Regions from separate parts of the Streptomyces sp. NPDC002306 genome, predicted to be linked through region 2. Evidence: riboswitches for the same ligand, from Rfam matches in the RefSeq annotation. Region 2 holds a riboswitch; each other region holds the start of a gene.
The links. Region 2 has a riboswitch for cobalamin ahead of metE (5-methyltetrahydropteroyltriglutamate--homocysteine S-methyltransferase). Riboswitches for the same ligand answer to the same signal wherever they lie in the genome.
Positions count from the first base shown of each region.

Region 1: another riboswitch for cobalamin. It lies ahead of ACWCQK_RS21575 (ribonucleoside-diphosphate reductase subunit alpha); the one in region 2 lies ahead of metE (5-methyltetrahydropteroyltriglutamate--homocysteine S-methyltransferase).
Region 3: another riboswitch for cobalamin. It lies ahead of ACWCQK_RS13705 (cobalamin biosynthesis protein); the one in region 2 lies ahead of metE (5-methyltetrahydropteroyltriglutamate--homocysteine S-methyltransferase).

Region 1 is NZ_JBSFCK010000010.1:149,153-156,832, forward strand. Features, by position in the region: gene ACWCQK_RS21545 (carbohydrate ABC transporter permease) at 1-98, opposite strand, end outside; gene ACWCQK_RS21550 (carbohydrate ABC transporter permease) at 95-1,090, opposite strand; gene ACWCQK_RS21555 (extracellular solute-binding protein) at 1,170-2,450, opposite strand; gene ACWCQK_RS21560 (GntR family transcriptional regulator) at 2,871-3,635, shown strand; gene ACWCQK_RS21565 (DUF3311 domain-containing protein) at 3,754-4,020, shown strand; gene mctP (monocarboxylate uptake permease MctP) at 4,017-5,627, shown strand; cobalamin riboswitch at 5,851-5,989, shown strand; gene ACWCQK_RS21575 (ribonucleoside-diphosphate reductase subunit alpha) at 6,116-7,680, shown strand, end outside.
Region 2 is NZ_JBSFCK010000001.1:168,086-175,765, reverse strand. Features, by position in the region: gene ACWCQK_RS00780 (CbtA family protein) at 1-322, shown strand, start outside; gene metE (5-methyltetrahydropteroyltriglutamate--homocysteine S-methyltransferase) at 941-3,259, opposite strand; cobalamin riboswitch at 3,426-3,703, opposite strand; partial or broken gene ACWCQK_RS00770 (DUF2083 domain-containing protein) at 3,830-4,240, shown strand; gene ACWCQK_RS00765 (chaplin) at 4,393-4,638, shown strand; gene panD (aspartate 1-decarboxylase) at 4,869-5,288, shown strand; gene ACWCQK_RS00755 (GNAT family N-acetyltransferase) at 5,334-5,681, shown strand; gene ACWCQK_RS00750 (aspartate/glutamate racemase family protein) at 5,690-6,328, shown strand; gene gndA (NADP-dependent phosphogluconate dehydrogenase) at 7,270-7,680, opposite strand, start outside.
Region 3 is NZ_JBSFCK010000005.1:374,749-382,428, reverse strand. Features, by position in the region: gene ACWCQK_RS13730 (alpha/beta hydrolase) at 1-66, opposite strand, end outside; gene ACWCQK_RS13725 (class II aldolase/adducin family protein) at 288-1,049, opposite strand; gene ACWCQK_RS13720 (lysozyme) at 1,247-1,993, shown strand; gene ACWCQK_RS13715 (anion permease) at 2,137-3,408, shown strand; gene ACWCQK_RS13710 (hypothetical protein) at 3,445-3,666, shown strand; cobalamin riboswitch at 3,824-3,964, shown strand; gene ACWCQK_RS13705 (cobalamin biosynthesis protein) at 4,069-5,013, shown strand; gene ACWCQK_RS13700 (cobyric acid synthase) at 5,010-6,518, shown strand; gene cobN (cobaltochelatase subunit CobN) at 6,515-7,680, shown strand, end outside.

The DNA of each region.
Region 1 (7,680 bases), on a different contig from region 2:
GCCGTGGCGAACATCCAGTAGACGGGAAAGACGAAGCCGACGAACAGCACGGCGGCCGTGACGTTGGGCCATGCGCGGCTGCAGAGCGAGCGCTTCACAGCTCGGCCTCCTCTTCGTTCTCCTGCTTGAGCACGATCCGCAGGTAGTAGGCGGTGACGCCGAGCAGGATCAGGATGGTCAGCACGGCGATCGCCGCGCCCATGCCGTAGTGCTGGTTGCCGACACCCTCGATGTAGGCGTAGACGGGCAGGGTCTCGGTGAGGCGGTCGGGACCGCCGCCGTTGATGGTGAAGACCTGCACGAACGACTTGAAGACCCAGATGATCTCCAGGAACGTGGTGGCGTAGAGGAAGGGCCGCAGGAACGGCAGCGTGACCGTGGTGAAGCTCTTCCAGACGCCGGCGCCGTCGAGGGCCGCCGCCTCGTACAGCTCGCCGGGGATGGTGGTGGTGGCCGCGTACAGGTTGATCGCGACGAAGGGGATCGACATCCAGACGATCAGCAGGGTGACGACGAAGAACGTCGACAGCTGGCTGCTGGTCCAGCTGTAGTCGGCCATGGAGTGCAGGCCGAACTTGTCCAGGACCCAGTTGACGACACCGAAGCGCTGGGCGAACAGCCACTGGTAGACGGTGGTGGCGGCGACCACGGGCATCGCCCAGGCCAGTACCAGCCCGATCATCAGCGTCACGCGCATCCGCCGGCCGAGGCGGGCCAGCAGCAGGCCGACCAGGGTGCCCACGATCATGATCAGGACGACGTTGACGGCCGTGAACAGCAGCGACCGCAGGGTGACGCGCCAGAAGTCCTCGCCGGTGAGGGCCTGTTCGTAGTTGTCGAAGCCGTTCCACTCGGTGACATGCTGGATCAGCTGTCCCATGTTGAGGTTCTGGAACGACAGCAGCAGGTCCTTCAGCAGCGGCCAGCCGAGCAGCAGCACGGTGGCCGCGCAGGCCGGCAGCAGCAGGAGGTACGGGGCGAGCGCGCCGGCGCGCGACGCGGCTCGCGGTGGTGGCCTGCCGGGTCCTCCGTCGTCCGACTTGCGGACGTCCGCCGGGCCGGAGGGCGGCCGTTCGGTCTGCACGGTCATGCTCGCCATCTCTTCTCTCGACCGGTTCGACGCTGGGGGCGGGGGCCGCCGGGTGGGCGGCCCCCGCCTCCTGCGGGCGCTACTGCTGCTGCGACAGGCGCTTGTTGAACTCGTCCTCGACCTGCTTGGCGGCCTCGGCCGGGGACTTGCCGTTCAGCACGGCGGTCATGTACGTCTTGATCGGGTTGGGCGCGTTCTCGACGGCGGCCCACTCCGGGATCAGCGGCGTGGTGCCACCGCCCGCGGCGGCCGGCGCGGCCGCCTCGGCGGCGGCGTTGCCCGTCAGGTTGGTCTGGAGCGACTCCTTGTTCGGGATGACGCCGTTGAGCTTGGCCAGCTCGCCCTCGTACTGGTCGGACAGGGCGATCTTCAGGAACTCGTCGGCGAGCGCCTGCTTCTTGCTGCCCGCGGCGACGGCGAGGTTGGAGCCGCCGAGGAAGACGCCCTCGGGCTTGTCGGCCGCGGCACCGGGGATGGTGAAGTAGCCGATCTCCTTCTCGATGGCCGGGTTGGCCTTGATGGCGATGCCGGATTCCCAGCCCATGCCGATGATGGCGCCGACGTTGCCCTTGGCGAAGACCTCGCCCTGCTGCGGGGTGGCCTCGTCCTTGTCCTTCGGCGCCTTGGACAGCGCCTGGAACTTCTTGTAGGTCTCCATCGCGGCGGCGACCTTCGGGTCGGCCAGGTTGGAGACGTACTTGTCGCCGTCCTTCTTGACCAGCTCGGCGCCCTCACCGACCGTCAGGCCGACGAAGTGGTACCAGTTCTGGCCCGGCAGGTAGATCGGCTCGTTCTTGGTCTTGGTGCCGATCTGCTTGAGGTCGGCGTAGAACTCGTCGCGCGTCTTGGGCAGGTCCTTGATGCCGGCGTCGGCCCAGACCTTCTTGTTGTAGATGACGACGCGGTTGGCGAAGTACCAGGGCGCCGCGTACTGCTTTCCGTCGAAGACGGAGGAGTTGTTGAGGGACTGGGTCCAGTCGGCGCCGAGGGAGCCCTTCAGGGCGGCGAGGTCGGCCAGGCCGCCGGTCTTGGCGTAGGCCGGGGTCTGGGTGTTGCCGATCTCGAAGACGTCCGGCGGGTTCTCCTCGGACAGGGCGGTGGTCAGCTTCTGCTGGATGCCGTTCCACTGCTGGACCTCGAACTTGACCTTCGCCTTGGTCTTCTTCTCGAAGGCGGCGGTCACGTCCTTCTGCCACTGGTCCGGCGAAGAGCCGTCCATGACCCACACGGTGAGCGTCTGGCCCTTGTAGCCGTCCGCCCCGGCCTTGCTCTCGCCGCCGTCGTCGCCGCTGCCCCCGCACGCCGCGATGGAGACCATCATTCCCGCGATACCGATCGCGACTGTCAGCTTGCGCTTCACGCCACCCTCCTCAGGGATGCCCACAAACCCCCCTGCTCCCCGCGGTGACCGTCAACGCGCCGTACCGCCCGTGGGGCCGGGACTGGACCAATGGTGTAGACCAGTAGGGGGGAGCTTGGCCCAGACCAATAGGGCTGTCAAGGGTGTTCGAAGGGGGTCGAGTCGTCCGTTACGGGACCGCGATATGCAGGGACTTTTCATTTCCAAGCGACCAGAACGGACGGGCCAGTTCACGCGTACCGCACTCACTCGCCCGGCCCTCTGGACTAGACCAAAGCGAGGGCCAACGGTATACAGAGGGGATCACGGAGCGTGCGTGGTCACCGCGGGGGACACCCCGTACACGAAGCCGTGCCACGATGTGAGCCGCGGCCGACGGTACGTCGGTCGCTTCGGCACCCGGAGCCGGGAAGGCAGAGCATGAGCACCGACGTCAGCAGTGCGGAGAACGAGGGTGGGGCGACCGTCCGTACCGCGCGCGTGCCCAAGTACTACCGCCTGAAGAAGCACCTGTTGGAGATGACGGAGACGCAGGCGCCCGGCACCCCGGTCCCGCCCGAGCGGACGCTGGCCGCCGAGTTCGACACCTCGCGCACCACGGTCCGTCAGGCGCTCCAGGAACTCGTCGTCGAGGGCCGCCTCGAACGCATCCAGGGCAAGGGCACGTTCGTCGCCAAGCCAAAGGTCTCCCAGGCGCTGCAACTCACCTCGTACACCGAGGACATGCGCGCCCAGGGCCTCGAACCCACCTCGCAGCTCCTGGACATCGGCTACATCACCGCCGACGACACCCTCGCCGGCCTGCTCCACATCACCGCCGGCGGGCGCGTACTGCGCATCGAGCGGCTGCGCATGGCCAACGCCGAGCCGATGGCCATCGAGACCACCCACCTGTCGGCGAAGCGCTTCCCCGCGCTGCGCAGGTCGCTGGTGAAGTACACGTCCCTCTACACCGCCCTGGCCGAGGTCTACGACGTCCACCTCGCCGAGGCCGAGGAGACCATCGAGACCTCGCTGGCCACCCCGCGCGAGGCGGGCCTGCTCGGCACCGACGTCGGCCTGCCCATGCTGATGCTGTCCCGGCACTCGCTGGACAAGGACGGCCAGCCGGTGGAGTGGGTGCGGTCGGTGTACCGGGGCGACCGGTACAAGTTCGTGGCCAGGCTCAAGCGCCCTCAGGACTGAGCCGGCTTTCTTCACACGCTCTGCACCCGTCATACGGACGAGGGGTTCCGTTCACGCAACACCGTGACCTAGATTGCCTGCGCGTCAGCGGTGATCAGCGAGGGGACGGAGTCGCCAGATGTCAATTGCCCCAGAAGCGAACAGAGGGCCGGTGGTGACGCCGGTGCGCGTCGTCATCGGCCTCTGTCTCGTCACGCCCTTCGTGGCGATGCTGTGGGTCGGGTCGTACGCGAAGACGGATCCGACTTTCATCGGCATCCCGTTCTTCTACTGGTACCAGATGCTGTGGGTGCTCGTCTCGACCGCGCTCACCGTGATCGCCCACCAGCTGTGGCGGCGTGACCAGCGCGCCCGCACCACCGCGAAGGGCGGTGTCGACGCGTGAACGACGGCGTGAACGGCGTGGCACTCGCCGTCTTCATCTTCTTCTTCGTGGCCGTCACGGTCATGGGCTTCCTCGCCGCACGCTGGCGCAGGCCGGACAACGAGCACAGCCTGGACGAATGGGGCCTGGGCGGGCGCTCGTTCGGCACCTGGGTCACCTGGTTCCTGCTCGGCGGCGACCTCTACACGGCGTACACCTTCGTCGCCGTACCGGCGGCGATCTACGCGGCGGGCGCGGCCGGCTTCTTCGCCGTGCCGTACACGATCCTGGTCTACCCGCTGATCTTCACGTTCCTGCCCCGCCTGTGGTCGGTCTCCCACAAGCACGGATACGTGACGACGTCGGACTTCGTGCGCGGCCGCTTCGGCTCCAAGGGCCTGTCCCTCGCCGTGGCCGTCACCGGCATCCTCGCGACCATGCCGTACATCGCGCTCCAGCTGGTCGGCATCCAGGCCGTGCTGGACGTGATGGGCGTGGGCGGCGGCGAGAACACCAACTGGTTCGTCAAGGACCTCCCGCTGCTCATCGCGTTCGGCGTGCTGGCCGCGTACACCTACTCCTCGGGGCTGCGCGCCCCCGCCCTGATCGCGTTCGTGAAGGACACGCTGATCTACCTCGTGATCGCGGTGGCCATCATCTACATCCCGATCAAGCTCGGCGGCTTCGACGAGATCTTCTCGGCGGCGAGCGACAAGTACACCGCGGCCGGCGCGGGCGGCCTCGTCCCGGCCCAGGCGGGCCAGTGGACGTACGCCACCCTGGCCCTCGGCTCGGCGCTGGCCCTGTTCATGTACCCGCACTCGATCACGGCGACGCTGTCCAGCCGCAGCCGTGAGGTGATCCGCCGCAACACCACGATCCTGCCGCTGTACTCCCTGATGCTGGGCCTGCTCGCGCTGCTCGGTTTCATGGCGATCGCGGCCGGCGTCAAGGTCACCAACGGCCAGCTGGCCATCCCGCAGCTGTTCGAGAACATGTTCCCGGACTGGTTCGCGGGGGTGGCCTTCGCGGCGATCGGCATCGGGGCGCTCGTCCCGGCCGCGATCATGTCGATCGCCGCCGCGAATCTTTTCACGCGCAACATCTACAAGGACTTCATCAAGCCCGACGCGACACCCCAGCAGGAGACGAAGGTCTCCAAGCTGGTCTCGCTGCTGGTGAAGGTGGGAGCCCTGGTCTTCGTCCTCACGATGGACAAGACGGTCGCCATCAACTTCCAGCTCCTGGGCGGGATCTGGATCCTGCAGACCTTCCCGTCCCTGGTCGGCGGCCTGTTCACGCGCTGGTTCCACCGCTGGGCGCTGCTCGCGGGCTGGGCGGTCGGCATGCTCTACGGGACGCTCGCCGCGTACGGCGTCGCCTCGCCCACGCAGAAGCACTTCGGCGGCTCGGCGAAGGAGATCCCGGGCATCGGCGAGATCGGCTACATCGGCCTCACGGCGTTCGTGCTGAACGCGGTGGTGACCGTGTTCCTCACCTTCGTGCTGCGGGCCCTGAAGGCCCCGGACGGCGTCGACGAGACCAGTCCGCAGGACTACACGGCGGACGCGGGCGATCCCGGCGTACAGGTGGAGCTGCCGCCGGCGACCGCGGGTTCGGCGCACTAGGGCGCAACACCGCCTGGGCGTCGCCCGGCGGAGGGACCGAAGGCGCCCGGGCGGAGATCCGGCTCCTTCGGTGTGGTGGAAGTGAGCCATGGGGCGGCTGGGCCGACGGGCCCGGCCGCCCTTCGCCATGCCCGCCACCGGCCCGCGAGCTGACGCTCTGACACGCTCCGAAGCCGACACGACACAACATCTGGTGGTGCCACCGCAGCCCGGCACAAGATGTATGCTCATGCTCGCTGTCGCCGCAGGGGAATCCGGTGCGAATCCGGAACTGTCCCGCAACGGTGTACTTGTGCATGTCCGTCCCAGAACGGACACGCACTCGCGTCAGTCCGAGGACCTGCCGACAGCGCGCCCGGCCGTCCGGTCCGGGTGCCCTGACGTCCGGGCCTCGTGGAATGGGCCGGTGGACGCGACGCCCCCGTGCGCTCGTGTGCTGCCCGCTGCCCTCCGCGAGGTCCCCGTGCCGAGCGAGGGAGAGCCCCCACGTGACCATCGCGCCAGCCGATCCGGCTTCAGCGACCCCGGCGAAGGAGATCGACGGTCCCGGTACCGCGCTGCTGCGGACCCTGACCGCGCTGACCGCCGACCTCCCCGACGCCGACCCCGGCCGGGTCGCCGCCGCCGCGCTGCGCGGCCGGTCCGCGCGCGCGGACGAGACGGAGTTGCGCGAGCTGGCCACGGAGGCGGCCGCGGGGCTCATCTCCGAGGACCCCGCCTACTCACGGCTCGCCGCCCGGCTGTTGACCGTCAGCATCGCCGCCGAGGCCGCCTCGCAGGGCGTGACGACGTTCACCGAGTCCGTCGCCGTCGGGCACCGCGAGGGGCTCATCGCCGACCGTACGGCGGAGTTCGCGCGCCTCCACGCGGCCCGTCTCGACGCGCTCGTCGACCCGGACGGCGACGACCGGTTCGGCTACTTCGGCCTGCGCACCCTGCACAGCCGCTATCTGCTGCGGCACCCGATCACCCGCAGCGTGATCGAGACGCCCCAGCACTTCATGCTGCGCGTGGCGTGCGGCCTGGCCGAGGACGACACCGTCCGCGCCCTGGACCAGGTGGCCTCGCTCTACCGGCTGATGAGCCGCCTCGACTACCTCCCGTCCTCGCCCACGCTCTTCAACTCCGGTACGCGCCACCCCCAGATGTCGTCCTGCTATCTCCTCGACTCGCCGCTGGACGAGCTGGACTCCATCTACGACCGCTACCACCAGGTCGCCCGGCTCTCCAAGCACGCCGGCGGCATCGGTCTGTCGTACTCCCGGATCCGCTCGCGGGGTTCCCTCATCCGCGGCACGAACGGGCACTCCAACGGCATCGTCCCGTTCCTGAAGACCCTCGACGCCTCGGTCGCCGCGGTGAACCAGGGCGGCCGGCGCAAGGGCGCGGCCGCGGTGTACCTGGAGACCTGGCACTCCGACATCGAGGAGTTCCTGGAGCTGCGCGACAACACCGGTGAGGACGCCCGTCGTACGCACAACCTCAACCTCGCGCACTGGATCCCGGACGAGTTCATGCGCCGGGTGAACGCCGACGCCCCGTGGTCCCTCTTCTCCCCCGCCGACGTGCCCGAGCTGGTCGACCTGTGGGGCGAGGAGTTCGACGCGGCCTACCACAAGGCGGAGGCGGCGGGCCTGGCGAAGAAGACGATCCCCGCCCGCGATCTGTACGGCCGGATGATGCGCACCCTCGCGCAGACCGGCAACGGCTGGATGACCTTCAAGGACGCCGCCAACCGCACCGCCAACCAGACGGCCCTGCCGGGCCACGTGGTCCACTCCTCCAACCTCTGCACCGAGATCCTGGAGGTCACGGACGACGGGGAGACGGCGGTCTGCAACCTGGGGTCGGTCAACGTGGGCGCGTTCGTCGTCGACGGTGACCTCGACTGGGAGCGGCTGGACGAGACCGTCCGCACCGCGGTCACCTTCCTCGACCGGGTGGTCGACATCAACTTCTACCCGACCGAGCAGGCGGGCCGCTCCAACGCGAAGTGGCGTCCGGTGGGCCTGGGCGCGATGGGGCTCCAGGACGTCTTCTTCAAGCTGCGGAT
Region 2 (7,680 bases):
CCTCAGCGTGCTGCTGGCCGTCGGCGCCACGATCCTCGGCAAGCGCCTCGCGCCGGCCCTGGGCACCTGGTACGCCACGGTCGTCGCCGTGCTCGCCTTCGCCGTGGTGATCGGACTGGCCTACGCGTTCCTGCCCGTCATCAACGAGGTACCGGGCGACTTCCCGGCCGCGCTGCTGTGGCGCTTCCGCGTATCGGCTCTCGCCATGCAGGTCACCCTGTGGGCCGGATTCGGCCTCGTGTTCGGGGAGTTGGCCGAACGGCTGCTGCACCCCGAGCCGGAGACCGTCGCACCAGGGCGGGCAGTCGCCGCCTCCAACTGAACGAGCCGAGACACGAGAGGGCCCGCGGAACCGTCCGGGGGCCCTCTCGCGTTCTCCGGACACCGGCGACCCGGACCACGGACAGCACGCATCGACCCGGCCGATCACCCGCTGACCACGCGGGCGAGAAGCGGAGGACCCGAGTGAGCAGACAGCCGCAGCCGCGCCGCATCACACTCGGCGGCCACGAGGTGGTCGCCCTGACCCCGGCGGAGTACGACCAACTCATGGCCGGCCGACGGTAGATCGGCGGACAGAGCGCCCGCGTGCGGGTCCTCGCCCATCAGGCCAAGCGGACCGAGCGACTGCTGCGGGCACTGGAGGACCTGGTCTCCGCGCCGCCGCAGGCGTGCCACCGGCGCGGCGAGCGGCCGGGCCGGACCACCCGGGCCCCTGCCCCACCGCCACGCCGGCGCAGCCCGGCACGGTCACCGACTGCCTGCGCTGCGCCGTCGCGGACCTGCTGCGCGGCCACCGCGGCCTGACCTCCTGAACCGCTCGAACCACACGGCCCGTTCACTCGACGGGATCACCGTCACCGGGCAACTCGACTACCACGCACGGGACATGCGACGGGCCGGGCCGCGCGCGGCACCCCGGCCCGAAGCGGTGTCCGGGTCAGGCGGGCGGCAGTTCCCCGCGGACCGTGCGGGCCGCGGCGACCAGGTTCTCCAGGGAGTCGCGGGTCTCGGGCCAGCCGCGGGTCTTCAGACCGCAGTCCGGGTTGACCCACAGCCGCTCGGCGGGGATGGCCTTGAGGCCGGTGCGCAGCAGCGCGGCCGCTTCCTCGGCCTCCGGGACGCGCGGGGAGTGGATGTCGTACACACCGGGTCCCGCCTCGCGCGGGTAGCCGTGGGCGGCGAGTTCACGGGCGACCTGCATGTGGGAGCGGGCGGCCTCCAGGCTGATGACGTCCGCGTCGAGGTCGTCGATGGCCTGGACGATGTCACCGAACTCGGCGTAGCACATGTGGGTGTGGATCTGCGTGTCCGGACGTACCCCGCCGGTGGTGAGACGGAACGCCTCCGTCGCCCAGGCCAGGTAGGCGGCGTGGTCGGCGGCCCGCAGGGGCAGCGTCTCCCGCAGGGCGGGCTCGTCGACCTGGATGACCGAGGTGCCCGCCGCCTCCAGATCGCCGACCTCGTCACGCAGGGCGAGGGCCACCTGCCGCGCGGTCTCGCCGAGCGGCTGGTCGTCGCGGACGAAGGACCACGCCAGCATGGTGACCGGCCCGGTGAGCATGCCCTTGACCGGACGGCCGGTGAGCGACTGGGCGTACGCCGTCCAGCGTACGGTCATCGGCTCGGGACGGGAGATGTCACCGGCCAGGATCGGCGGCCGGACGTAACGCGTGCCGTACGACTGCACCCAGCCGTGCTGGGTGGCGAGGTAGCCGGTGAGCCGCTCGGCGAAGTACTGCACCATGTCGTTGCGTTCGGGCTCGCCGTGCACCAGGACGTCCAGGCCGGTCTTCTCCTGGAAGGAGATCACCTCCCGGATCTCGGCCCTGATGCGCTCCTCGTAGCCGACCGTGTCGATGCGGCCGGCGCGCAGATCGGCCCGCGCGGTGCGCAGTTCACCGGTCTGTGGGAACGAGCCGATGGTGGTCGTCGGCAGCAGGGGCAGGCCGAGGTGGGCGCGCTGGGCCGCGGCCCGCTCGCCGTACGGCTGGGACCGGCGTCCGTCGGCGTCCGTGACCGCGCCGCTGCGCGCCCGTACGGCGGGGTCGTGGGTGATCGGTGAACCGGCGCGGGAGGCGAGGTCGGCGCGGTTGGCGCTGAGTTCCGCGGTGATCGTGCCGGTGCCCTGGGCGAGTCCCTTGGCGAGGGTCACGATCTCGGTGGTCTTCTGCCGGGCGAAGGCGAGCCAGCGCAGGATCTGCGGCTCGATGTCGTGTTCGACGCAGGCGTCGAGCGGGACGTGGAGCAGTGAGCAGGAGGCCGAGACGTCGACGTGGTCGGCCAGCCCCAGCAGGGTGCCCAGGGTGGCGAGGGACTTCTCCAGGTCGTTGACCCAGATGTTGCGGCCGTCCACGACTCCGGCGACCAGGTGCTTGCCGGGCAGTCCGCCCACGGCGGCCAGCGCGTCCAGGTTGGCCGCCGCGGCCTCGGTGAAGTCGAGCGCGAGCCCGTCCACCGGCGCCTTGGCCAGCACCGGCAGGGCGTCGCCGAGCCGGTCGAAGTAGGAGGCGACCAGCAGCTTCGGCCGGTCGGCGAGACCGCCGAGCTCACGGTAGGCGCGAGCGGCGGCGTTCAGTTCGGCCGGGGTGCGGTCCTGGACGAGGGCGGGCTCGTCCAGCTGTGCCCATTGCGCGCCGGCCGCGCGCAGGTCGGCGAGGACCTCCGCGTACACCGGGAGCAGACGGTCGAGCAGGGTGAGCGGGTCGAAGTCGGCGGCGACGCCCGGGGCGGGCTTGGCGAGCAGGAGGTAGGTGACGGGACCGACGAGGACGGGCCGGGCGGCCAGGCCCAGGGAGAGCGCCTGTGTCAGGTCACCGACCTGCTGGGCCGAGTCGGCCGTGAACACGGTGTCCGGGCCCAGCTCCGGCACCAGGTAGTGGTAGTTCGTGTCGAACCACTTCGTCATCTCCAGCGGCGCCACGTCCTGGGTGCCGCGCGCCATGGCGAAGTAGCCGTCCAGGGCGTCCGCCTCGACGGCGGCCCGGTGGCGTGCGGGGACGGCGCCGACCATGACGCTGGTGTCCAGCACGTGGTCGTAGTACGAGAAGTCGCCGGTGGGCACCTCGTCGATGCCGGCCGCGGTCAGTCGCCGCCAGTTCGCGCGGCGCAGTTCGGCGGCGGTGGCACGGAGGGCGTCGGCGCTGATGCGGCCCTTCCAGTAGCCCTCGATCGCCTTCTTCAGTTCGCGGTTCTGTCCCTGGCGGGGGTAGCCGTACACGGTGGCCCGTGCTGACGCGGCCGGTGGCTTGCTGGTCACGGAGATCTCCTTCGCGAGATGAATCCCTGAGATCCCGGAGACGGGACGAGAGCGCGAAGGGTGACGACCGGACGGGTGCGACCTCGCGCGACAGGGCGCGGGCGACTCCGCCTGGTATGGTCGCCGACCCGCCCTCGCGGTCACCGGGATGTCCGCGCACGAGTCGTCCGCGCGCGGGCAGTTGGCAGGTCTTCGGACTCGCGGGCACGTCCTCGTCGTGCGAGTTCCGTGCGGCTTCGGATCAAGCCGCGCGAAGTCGTACGTCGTACTCGTACGAGGACACCTACTGGCCGTCGCTTCCCAGGCCCTGTTCTGTGGACCCAGTGCGTATGACGGCGGTCGTTCCCGCTCACCGCTGCGGGGCAGTCCCGGATTTCCACCGGGTTCCCTCTTGCGACGCATCCCGCCTGGCGGACGGGGCGAACCAGCTGCACCCGCCACCCTAGGGGACGGCGGCACGCGTGCCGTGTCACGTCCGTCATTCGGATGGTGAGGTGGGCCACGTGGCGGACCGGCGTGGCACGGACCGGGGCGGCAAGCGCACCCCGCGCCTCCATGGCCGCGCGGCCGGCGCGGGGCTTCCACTTCTCCCGCGCCGGCGGCACCTGCCCCCTGTGGAACGTCTACGAGGCGTTCGCCGCCCCCGGCCGCATCCACGTCCAGATCGCCGAAATGCCCGACGGTCAACGCTACTTGTGGACGGCCCGCGCCCTCACCCGGCACCGCGGCGGCTGGGGCGAACCCGGCAAGACCTTCGCCATCGGACTCGGCTGCGAACTCCGCCACGCCCGCCGGCTCGTCCACTCCGACGGCCTCGACCTCGCGAACGCCTCCGCCGCCACCCCCATCGGCATGGGCTGCCGCGTCTGCGAACGCCTCGACTGCCCCCAGCGCGCCGCGCCGCCCCTGGGTCACCCCCTGCGGATCGACCAGAACACCAGCACCTTCGTGCCGTACCCCGTCACCGATCCGACGCCCTGACCGGACAGCGTGACGCATGTACTCCGTCCGGGTGGATACGACGGACCGCACCCATCCCCGGCCGCCGCGGGCGCGGATTCCCCGTGTCCGCCGCGATGGAGCGACGGACGGCGGTCTCTTCCGCCGATGGTCACTCAGTGAAGGAGAGCTGTATGAGGTCTCGTGTGATGCGCGGTGCCGGTCTGCTGGTCGCGGCGGGCGCCGTGGTGCTGGGCGGCGCCGCCGTCGCGTCGGCGGACGGCGACGCCCAGGGTGTCGCGGCCGGTTCCCCGGGCGTGCTGTCGGGCAACGTGATCCAGATCCCGGTGAACATCCCGATCAACGTCTGCGGCAACTCGGTGAACGTCATCGGCCTGCTGAACCCGGCCTTCGGCAACACCTGCGCCAACGTCGGCTGAGCCGACCGACCCGCCCCGCCGCCGTCGCCCCGACACCTGGCCGTCGAGGCGACGGCGCCGGACAGCACCGCGGACTCCCGTCCCGGCGACCTCACGGAACACCGCCGGGCCGGGCCCCGCGCGACCGGGACACCGGCCCGTGCACCGGGGAGGCGACCGGTTGTATGGTGCGTAGACAGCCCTTGACCTGCAAGAAAGCAGGCAGGGAGCCTAGCTTCGGGAGTACCTCCATGCTGCGCACCATGTTCAAGTCCAAGATCCACCGGGCCACCGTCACCCAGGCCGACCTGCACTACGTGGGATCGGTGACCATCGACGCCGAGCTGCTGGACGCCGCCGACCTGCTGCCCGGTGAGCTGGTCCACATCGTCGACGTCACCAACGGCGCCCGGCTCGAGACGTACGTCATCGAGGGGGAGCGCGGCTCCGGGGTGATCGGGATCAACGGCGCCGCCGCCCATCTGGTCCACCCCGGCGATCTTGTGATCATCATCAGCTACGCTCAGGTAACCGACACCGAGGCCCGTACCCTGCGCCCCCGGGTCGTGCACGTGGACGCCGGCAACCGGATCGTCGCCCTGGGCGCGGACCCGTCGGAGCCGGTACCGGGCTCGGACCAGGAGCGCAGTCCGCAGGCGGCCGGTGCCTGACCGTCGGGACCGTTCGACTGTTCTTCCGTCCTTCGAGGAGTGCGTGTGAGCGACATCGAGATCCGTGACGACCGTCCGGCCGGTCGCCTGGAGGCGCTGGGCGCCGACGGCGAAGTGGTCGGCCACATCGAGTACTTCGTGCTGGAAGCCCCTGAGCGGGCGCTGGTCCCCGTGCACACCGTCGTCGAACCCGCCCACGAGGGGAAGGGCATCGCGGGTTCGCTGGCGCGCGAGCTCTACGCCATCTCCGGGCGTGAGGGCGTGCCCGTGGCACCGCTGTGCCCGTACGTCGTCAAGTGGGCCGAACGGCACCCGGACGAGGCACCGGCGGTCGCCCCCGAGCTGCTGCGGGCGGCCAAGGACTGGCTGATCGCGCACCCCGGAAGGTTCTGACCCCTCCCGTGCTCGCCCTCCTGCACACGTCGCCCGTCCATGTGCCGGTCTTCGACGCCCTGCGCGACGAGGCCCATCCAGGCCTGGAACTACGGCACTTCGTCGACGAAGGGCTGCTGGAGCGGGCGCGCGCGGCGGGCCCGGACGCCGTGGCCGCGGACGTACGCGTCGTCGTCGACCGTGCCGTGGCCGACGGCGCGCGGGCGGTGCTGTGCACCTGTTCCACCCTCGGCGGCGTCGCGGAGGCGTACGCCGCCGAGGCCGGGGTCCCGGTCCTGCGCGTCGACCGCCCGATGGCGGCGGCCGCGGTGGCGCGGGGCGCGCGCGTCGTCGTCCTCGCCGCGCTGGAGAGCACCCTCGCGCCGACGGCGGCGCTGATCGAGGAAGAGGCCCGCCGGGCCGGCCGCCCGGTCACGGTCCGCACCGTGCTGGTCGACGGCGCCTGGGCCCGCTTCGAGGCGGGCGACGGCGCGGCGTACGTCCGCCGGGTGGCCGCCGTCGCCGACGAGGTCACCGCCGCCGACGTGATCGTCCTGGCCCAGGCCTCCATGGCCCCGGCCCAGTACCTCGCCACCACCCCGATCCCGCTGCTCTCCAGCCCCCGCCCAGGCCTGACGGCCGCCGCCGAGGCCACCCGGCGCGCCTGAGACCGGCGCGAGCGCGGAAACGGTGGGGCATCCGTCGCGCGCCGGACCGGGCGGTGGACACGCCTGCCGCGCGGCGGGCGGGACGGGCGAGATCCCCGCCGTCCCCCGCGCGGGGTGGGGCGGGTTGGGGCGCGAGGCGGGGCGGGGCGAGGCGGGGCGGTGGAGCCCCGGACGAGGTGGACCGGCCCTGGCGTCGACGTTCGCGAGTGGGTCGACCGTCCTCTGCCGTCGACGCCCGCGAGTGGGTCGACCGTCCCCCGTCGTCGTCGCCCGAGAGCGGGCCGCCCGGTCCCTGTCGTCGGCGCCGGCGAGTGGACTGACCGTCCCCTGTCGTCTACGCCCGCGAGTGGGTCGACCGTCCCCCGTCGTCGTCGCCCGCGAGTGGGCAGCCCGCTCCCTGTCGCCGACGCCCGTGAGCGAGCCGACCGCCCCCGTCGTCGACGCCCGCGAGTCAGTCGACCGTCCCCCGGTCGGCCGCGCCCGCAGGTGAGTGGTGGCGCGGACCCCGGGTACGCGGGGGAGTAGTCCTGTGCGAAGGATCATCGATCGGCCGGAGGGACGCCATGACGAACCCCTATCCCGACCCCGCCCCACCCGGACCGACACCGCCGGGCCCCGACCCGCGGCCCCCGGAGCCCTACCCGGATCCCGCACAGCCGCCGACCCCGACGCCGCCTCCGGACCCCGTACAGCCCCCGGCCCCTGTCCCGGATCCCGCGCGGCCTCCGAAGCCGACGCCGCCCCCGGCGCCCGGACCGCCGGTACCCCCGCGTCCGGGCCCGCCCCCGGGCCCCGCCCCGTCGCCGGTCCCGCCGGGCCCGGAACCGGTGCCGGCCCCCGAGCCGGGGCCGCCGCTCACCTGACACGACGGACGGCATGCCGACGGCGGGCGGCCTCGAAGGTCGCCCGCCGTCCGGTGTCCAGCGCCGACAGCGCCGCTGTTACGCCTCGACCTCCGACCGGTCCCCGCCCCACAGCGTGTGGAACGAGCCCTCGCGGTCCGTCCGCCGGTAGGTGTGCGCACCGAAGAAGTCCCGCTGGCCCTGGGTGAGCGCGGCCGGCAGCCGCTCGGCGCGCAGCGCGTCGTAGTACGCGAGCGCCGCGGCGAAGCCGGGGGTCGGGACGCCCTCGCGGGTCGCCGCGATCAGGACCTCGCGCCAGTCGTCCTGCGCGCCGGCGATCTCCTGCGCGAACGTCTTGTCGGACAGCAGGCTCGGCAGGTCGGGCCGGGCGTCGTAGGCGGCCCGGATGCGGTCCAGGAAGGCCGCGCGGATGATGCAGCCGCCGCGCCAGATCGAGGACACGGCACCGAGGTCGATGTCCCAGTCGTACTCGTCGCTGCCCGCCGCGAT
Region 3 (7,680 bases), on a different contig from region 2:
CACCGCGGCGGCACCGGCCCCTACCACTGCGGTGACGGCAGCAGCCGTCGCTTTGACAGGGCGCACCAGACCAGTGTCGTGGCGGACCGCTCGACCGGCCAGCGGGAGGCGGGGAGGGGGTGACGGGGCACGCGGGCAGGGCGGAACGCGGGCAGAGCGGGACGGAACGCCGGACGAGACGGACGACGGCCACGGGACCCGCGGCGGCGAGGGCGCGGGCAGTGGGGTCGCAGACAGAGGGGATCGCAGGCGGAGGGATCGCAGGTGCGAGGTCCCTCACCCGGGGGTCAGGGGCGTTGGCCGTACTCGCGGAGCCGGTTCGCCGCCTCCGCCAGTTGGCCGGCCGACAGCAGGTTCGGGGTCAGGCCCGGTACCGAGGACGCCGTCAGCCACAGCCGGCACATCCACTCCAGCTGTGCCGTGCGGTCGTAGGCCTGGTCGAGGGTGGCGCCGTAAGTGAGGGTGCCGTGGTTCTGGAGGAGGCAGCCGGTGCGGTCGGCCAGGGCGACGCGCACGTTCTCGGCCAACTGCTCGGAGCCGTACGGCGCGTAAGGGGCGACCCGGACGGGGCCGCCGAGGGCGCCGGTCATGTAGTGGATCGCCGGGAGCTCGGGGACGAGCGTGGAGACGGCCGTGGCGTGCACGGCGTGGGTGTGCACGACGGCGCGGGCGTCGGTGGTGCGGTGGACGGCGAGGTGCATGGGCAGCTCGCTGGTCGGGACGAGGGTGCCGAGCACCTGCCGGCCGTCGAGGGTGACTCCGGTGATGTCGTCCGGCGTCAGCCGGTCGTACGGCACACCCGACGGCGTGACCAGCACGGTGTCCCCGACACGCGTCGAGACATTGCCGGAGGTGCCGACCACCAGTCCGTCGGACACGGTCCGGCGGGCGGTCGCGACGAGCGCGGCCCACGCGCGCGCCTCCTCCTCGGACACCCCGCTCCCCCGCGCCTCCGCCACGCCTCCCACGCCCTCGCGCACACCCTGCGCACCCTCCCGGGCGCCCCGTTCATCCCGTTCGTCCCGTTCGTCGTGCCGTCGCTCAGCCATGCCGCGATCCTGCCAGGCAGCGGTGCGGCACGCTGTCCGGCCCGGGGCACCGTAGAGCGGTAGTTGAGACTCCGTAAGGCCGCATATCCGTATACATCACCTTCTCCAGCACCTTGGCCGGGGATCGACGAGCATGCGTGGATCTTCGAGTAGCCTCTGGGGGATTTGCCGTACGCGTCGCCATTCCGGGGGGAAGCATGGCCCGTGATCGCACACCGTCCCGCCGCCGCGCCCGCGTGATCGCGGCGTCGGTGGCGGCTCTCACCTTCGGGAGCGCGCTCGCCGGGGCGCCGGCCTCGGCGGCGGCCCGGCCCAAGGGGCACGACGTCTCGTCGCACCAGAGGGACGTCGACTGGCGGGACGCGCGGGCCAAGGGCGCGGCGTTCGTCTACGTCAAGGCGACCGAGTCCACCGGTTACCGCAACCCCTACTTCGACCGGCAGTACCGGGGGGCGCGCGGCGCGGGACTGCTCCGCGGGGCGTACCACTTCGCGCTGCCGGACCAGTCGTCGGGCACGGCGCAGGCCGCGTACTTCGTGCGCAACGGCGGCGGCTGGACCCCGGACGGCGGGACGCTGCCGCCCGCGCTCGACATCGAGTACAACCCGTACGACGGCGAGCACCGGTGCTACGGCCTGAGCAGGGCGGGCATGGTCGACTGGATCCGGTCGTTCAGCGACGAGGTGAAGCGCCTCACCGGCCGCCGTCCGGTGATCTACACGACCACCCGCTGGTGGAACACCTGCACGGGCGGCAGCCGCGCCTTCGCCGCCGACCACGCGCTGTGGATCGCCCGGCACGGCTCGGCGGACGCCGGCGCGCTGCCCGCCGGATGGTCGTCGTGGACCTTCTGGCAGTACGACAACGGCGGCAGCCTGCCGGGTGACCAGAATCTCTTCAACGGCTCGCCGGGCCGCCTGAAGGCGTTCGCCCGGGGCCGCTAGCCCTGCCAGGTCCGGGCCGTCACTCCCGAAAGGGGCGACAACCCTCCGCCCGCGACACCTTGACGCCCGCCCTAGTTCATCTTCCGTTCATCCAGGTTACCTACGTTCGTCCAGCCAATGACTTCGAAAGATTGCCTGGGTAAATGGAAAACTTCTCGCTGATCCTCGCGATTGTGGTGGTAACCGCACTCGCGTTTGATTTCACGAACGGTTTTCATGACACCGCCAACGCGATGGCCACGACCATCTCGACCGGTGCGCTCAAGCCCAAGATCGCGGTGGCCATGTCCGCCACGCTCAACCTCGTGGGCGCGTTCCTCTCCGTGGAGGTCGCCAACACGATCTCCAAGGGTCTCGTCGACGAGACCGGCATCCGTCCCGAGGTCATCTTCGCGGCCCTGGTCGGCGCGATCCTCTGGAACCTGCTGACCTGGCTGGTGGGCCTGCCCTCCAGTTCCTCGCACGCCCTGATGGGCGGTCTGATCGGTGCCACCATCGCCTCCGCGGGCACCGGGGCCGTCCACGGCGACGCGCTCGTCACCAAGGTCCTGATCCCGGCCGTCGCGGCCCCGATCGTCGCCGGCGCGGCCGCGCTGCTCGCCACCCGCCTGTCGTACACGCTGGGCAGGAAGGCCGACGGCAAGGCCGCCGCGAAGGGCTACCGCGCGGGCCAGATCGCCTCGGCCGGCCTGGTCTCGCTGGCCCACGGCACCAACGACGCGCAGAAGACGATGGGCATCATCACCCTCGCCCTGGTCGCCGGCGGCGCCGTCGCGCCCGACTCGGACCCGCCCGTCTGGGTCATCCTCTCCGCCGGTCTCGCCATCGCGCTCGGCACCTACCTCGGCGGCTGGCGCATCATCCGCACCATGGGCAAGGGCCTGACCGACCTTCAGCCGCAGCAGGGCTTCGCCGCCCAGACCAGCGCCGCGACGGTCATCCTGGCCTCCTCCCACCTCGGCTTCTCCCTCTCCACCACCCACTCGGTCTCCGGTTCGGTGATGGGCGCGGGCCTCGGCCGCAAGGGCGGCGTCGTGCGCTGGTCCACCGCGACCCGCATGTTCGTCGCCTGGGCCCTGACCCTGCCGGCCGCCGCGCTGGTCGGTGCCCTCGCCGAGTCCGTGACGGACCTCGGCGGCTGGGGCACGGCCGTCGTCGCCGTCTTCCTGATCGCCTCCAGCGCCGCGATCTGGAAGCTCTCCCGGCGCGAGGTCGTCGACCACAGCAACGTCAACGCCCCGGAGCGGCCCGCCGGTGTCGTGACCACCGCCATCGCCGCGGTGACCCCGCCTCCCGCGGGCACGGTGAGCACGGACCTCACGGCCACGATCCCCGCCCCCGCCGCGTCCCTCCCCGCCCAGGCCACCGCCGCGTCCGTCGCCGACCCGGCGACCCCGCCGGCCGCCACCGTCTGAACTCCCCGCGCACCCGGTTAAGAAGGAAGCATCACCATGAACATCGACTGGGCGAGCCTGGGTTCCGTGTTCGGCGTCAGCCTCGTGGTCACCGTGGTCCTCGTGGCCCTGTTCACCCTCGGCGTCATGGGCCTCTCGCGCCAGGAACGGGCGTCCGCGCGGGGCGGTTCCGCCGCGCTGGCCGTGACCGGCGCCTACGCCTGCTTCGCGGCCTGCACCGCCGCGGTGGCCTACGGGATCTATCTGATCGTCGCCTGACCCGCGCTCACACGCGCGCCGTCGCCCAAGGGGCGGCAGGAACCCACCGGTTCCTGCCGCCCCTCCCCACGTTCCACCGCCTTCACACGGGGCGGCACCCGTCGCCCGTGTGGGGCTGCACACACTCCTCCGTTGCAGGTCAACAGCAAGTTGACGGCCCTTCCGGGCCCGTGGTGGACTGCCGGAGCCATGTACGGAGGCAGAAGAGGAAGCCGGTGTGAATCCGGCGCGGTCCCGCCACTGTCACCGGGGTAGTAAGCCCCCGGGAGCCAGGAACTCTCGCCGCCGGTCTCGTCGAACCAGGGCGTGGACACCCTGAGTGAGGACATATCGCCATGCTCGGCTGCCGATCGAGTCTCAGCGCCCCGTCGTCGCCCGGTACCACCACGATCGGCTGAACCGATGCGTGCCGACCGCGTCTTCGCGTACGGCGCCACCGCCGGCCTCCTGGGCGACCTGCTCCTCGGCGATCCCCGCCGGGGGCACCCGGTCGCGGCGTTCGGGCGGGCGGCCGGGGCCGTCGAACGCATGCTGTGGCGGGACCACCGGGGCCGGGGCGCGCTGCACACCGTCGTGTGCGTCGGCGGCGCCGTGGCCCTCGGGGCCGCGGCCACCCGCGCCGCGCGTTCCTCCACCGCCGCCTCCGTGGCCCTGACCGCCACCGCCACCTGGGCCGTCGTCGGGGGCACTTCACTCGCCCGGGAGGCCGGGGCCGTCGCACGCGCGCTGCGCGCCGGGGACATCGACGGTGCCCGCGCCCGGCTGCCCCATCTGTGCGGGCGCGACCCGCAGGCCCTGGACGCCGACGGGATCGCCCGGGCGGTCGTCGAGTCGGTCGCCGAGAACACCTCCGACGCCGTCGTCGGCGCGCTGGTGTGGGGAGCCGTCGGCGGGGTGCCGGCCCTGCTCGGCTTCCGGGCCGTCAACACCCTCGACGCCATGGTCGGCCACCGCTCGCCGCGCTATCTGCGCTACGGGTGGGCCTCCGCCCGCCTCGACGACCTCGCGGGCTGGCCGGGCGCCCGCCTCACCGCCGTACTCGCGGCCCTCGCCGGAGACGATCCGCGGGGGGCCGTACGGGCCTGGAGGGCCGACGCGGCCCGGCATCCCAGTCCCAACGCCGGTCCGGTGGAAGCCTCGTTCGCGGGAGCCCTCGGCGTGCGGCTCGGCGGCACCCTCTCCTACGCCGGGCGGGTCGAGCACCGGCCCGTCCTCAACGGCGCCGGCGGACGGCCCGTCCGGGTCACGGACATCGACCGGGCCGTACGGCTCTCCCGTCGCGTCGGCTGGCTCGCGCTCGGCGTCAGCGCCGCGGCCCGAATCCTCGTGAAGGGACGCACGTCATGAACGGTGGTCTCCTGGTCGCCGGCACCACCTCCGACGCCGGCAAGAGCGTCGTCACCGCGGGGATCTGCCGCTGGCTGGTGCGACAGGGCGTCAAAGTGGCGCCGTTCAAGGCGCAGAACATGTCCCTGAACTCGTTCGTCACCCGCGAGGGCGCCGAGATCGGGCGTGCCCAGGCGATGCAGGCACAGGCCGCGCGCGTCGAGCCGACCGCGCTGATGAACCCCGTGCTGCTCAAGCCCGGGAGCGACCGCAGCAGCCAGGTCGTCCTCATGGGCAGGGCCGTGGGCGAGATGACCGCGCGCGGCTATCACGGGGGGCGGCAGCAGGCGCTCCTCGGGACCGTCCTCGACTGCCTCGCCGAGTTGCGGGGCACCTATGACGCGGTGATCTGTGAAGGGGCCGGCAGTCCGGCCGAGATCAACCTGCGCCGGACCGACATCGTGAACATGGGGATCGCCCGCAACGCCCGGCTGCCCGTGCTCGTGGTCGGCGACATCGACCGCGGGGGCGTGTTCGCCTCCTTCTTCGGCACGGTCGCGCTGCTGTCCCCCGAGGACCAGGAGTTCGTCGCGGGCTTCCTCGTCAACAAGTTCCGCGGCGACGTGTCGCTGCTGGAACCCGGGCTGGACATGCTGCACGGACTCACCGGCCGCCGCACGTACGGCGTCCTGCCGTTCCGGCACGGCCTCGGCATCGACGAGGAGGACGGACTGCGGGTCTCCCTGCGGGGGGCCGTCCGCGAGTCGGCGGTGTCCGCCCCGGTCGGCGAGGACGTCCTGCGGGTCGCGGTCTGCGCGATCCCGCTGATGTCCAACTTCACGGACGTGGACGCGCTGGCCGCCGAACCGGGCGTCGTGGTGCGGTTCGTGGACCGGGCCGAGGAACTCGCCGACGCCGATCTCGTCGTGGTGCCGGGAACCCGGGGGACGGTCGCCGCCCTGGAATGGCTGCGGCGGCGCGGTCTCGCGGACGCGCTGCTGCGCAGGGCCGCCGAGGGACGGCCGGTGCTCGGCGTCTGCGGCGGCTTCCAGATCCTCGGCGAGCACATCGAGGACGAGGTGGAGAGCCGGCGCGGGGCGGTCGACGGGCTCGGGATGCTGCCCGTACGGGTGCGGTTCAGGCCCGAGAAGACCCTCGCCCGACCGGTCGGCGAGGCCCTCGGCGAACAGGTCGAGGGGTACGAGATCCACCACGGGGTCGCCCGGATCACCGGCGGGGAGCCCTTCCTGGACGGCTGCCGGGTCGGCGCCGTCTGGGGCACCCACTGGCACGGCTCACTGGAGTCGGACGGTTTCCGGCGGGCCTTCCTGCGCGAGGTGGCGGCCGCCGCGGGCCGCCGCTTCGTACCGGCCCCCGACACGTCGTTCGCCGCGCTGCGCGAGGAACAGCTCGACCGGCTCGGCGACCTGATCGAACAGCACGCGGACACGGACGCGCTGTGGCGGCTCATCGAGTCCGGCGCGCCGCAAGGACTGCCCTTCATCCCACCGGGAGCGCCCGCATGAGCACAGTGTTGTTGTTGTCGACCGCCGACACCGATCTGCTGGCGGCCCGGGCCTCCGGCGCCCCGTACCGGATCGGCAACCCGACCCGGGTCGACGTCGCCGAGGAGCTCCCGGAGCTGATCCGGGGCGCCGACCTCGCCGTCGTACGGCTGCTCGGCGGCAAGCGGGCCTGGGAGGACGGGCTGGCCGTGCTGAAGGCGTCCGGCGTGCCGACCGTGCTGCTCGGCGGGGAGACCGTTCCCGACGCCGAGCTGATGGCGGAGTCCTCGGTGCCGGCCGGCGTCGTCGCGGAGGCGCTGCGCTATCTCGTCGAGGGCGGCCCCGCCAACCTCGTCGAGCTGGCCCGGTTCCTGTCCGACACCGTGCTGCTGACCGGCGAGGGCTTCGTCGAACCGCTGAAGATGCCGGAGTACGGGGTCCACGGGTCGCGTCCGCGTGAAGCGGGCCGGCCGACCGTCGGCGTGCTCTTCTACCGCGCCCACCAGCTGAGCGGCAACACCGGCTTCGTGGACACACTGTGCGACGCCATCGAGGCGCGGGGCGTCAACGCCCTTCCCGTGTACTGCGGTTCACTGCGCGGCGCCGATGCCGGGCTGTACGAGATCCTCGCGTCGGCCGACACGCTGGTCGCCACCGTGCTCGCCGCGGGCGGCACCCACGCCTCGCGGGCCTCCGCGGGCGGCGACGAGGAGGCCTGGGACATCGGCGCCCTCGCCGACCTCGACATCCCCGTGCTGCAAGGGCTCTGCCTGACCTCGTCGAAGAGCGCCTGGGAGGCGTCGGACGCCGCGCTCTCCCCCATGGACGCGGCGATGCAGGTCGCCATCCCGGAGTTCGACGGACGCCTCATCACCGTGCCGTTCTCCTTCAAGGAACAGGGCCCGGACGACGTGCCGGTGTACGTCGCCGACCCCGAGCGGGCCGCGCGGGTCGCCGGAATCGCCGTACGGCACGCCCGGTTGAGGCACCGGCCCAACGCCGAGAAGAAGCTCGCGCTGGTCTTCACCGCGTACCCCACCAAGCACTCCCGGGTCGGCAACGCGGTCGGACTCGACACACCCGCCTCCGCGGTACGGGTCCTCGACGCCCTGCGGGACGCCGGGTACGGGGTCGACGGGCACCCCGACGACGGCGACGAGCTGATCCACCGGCTGATCGCGGC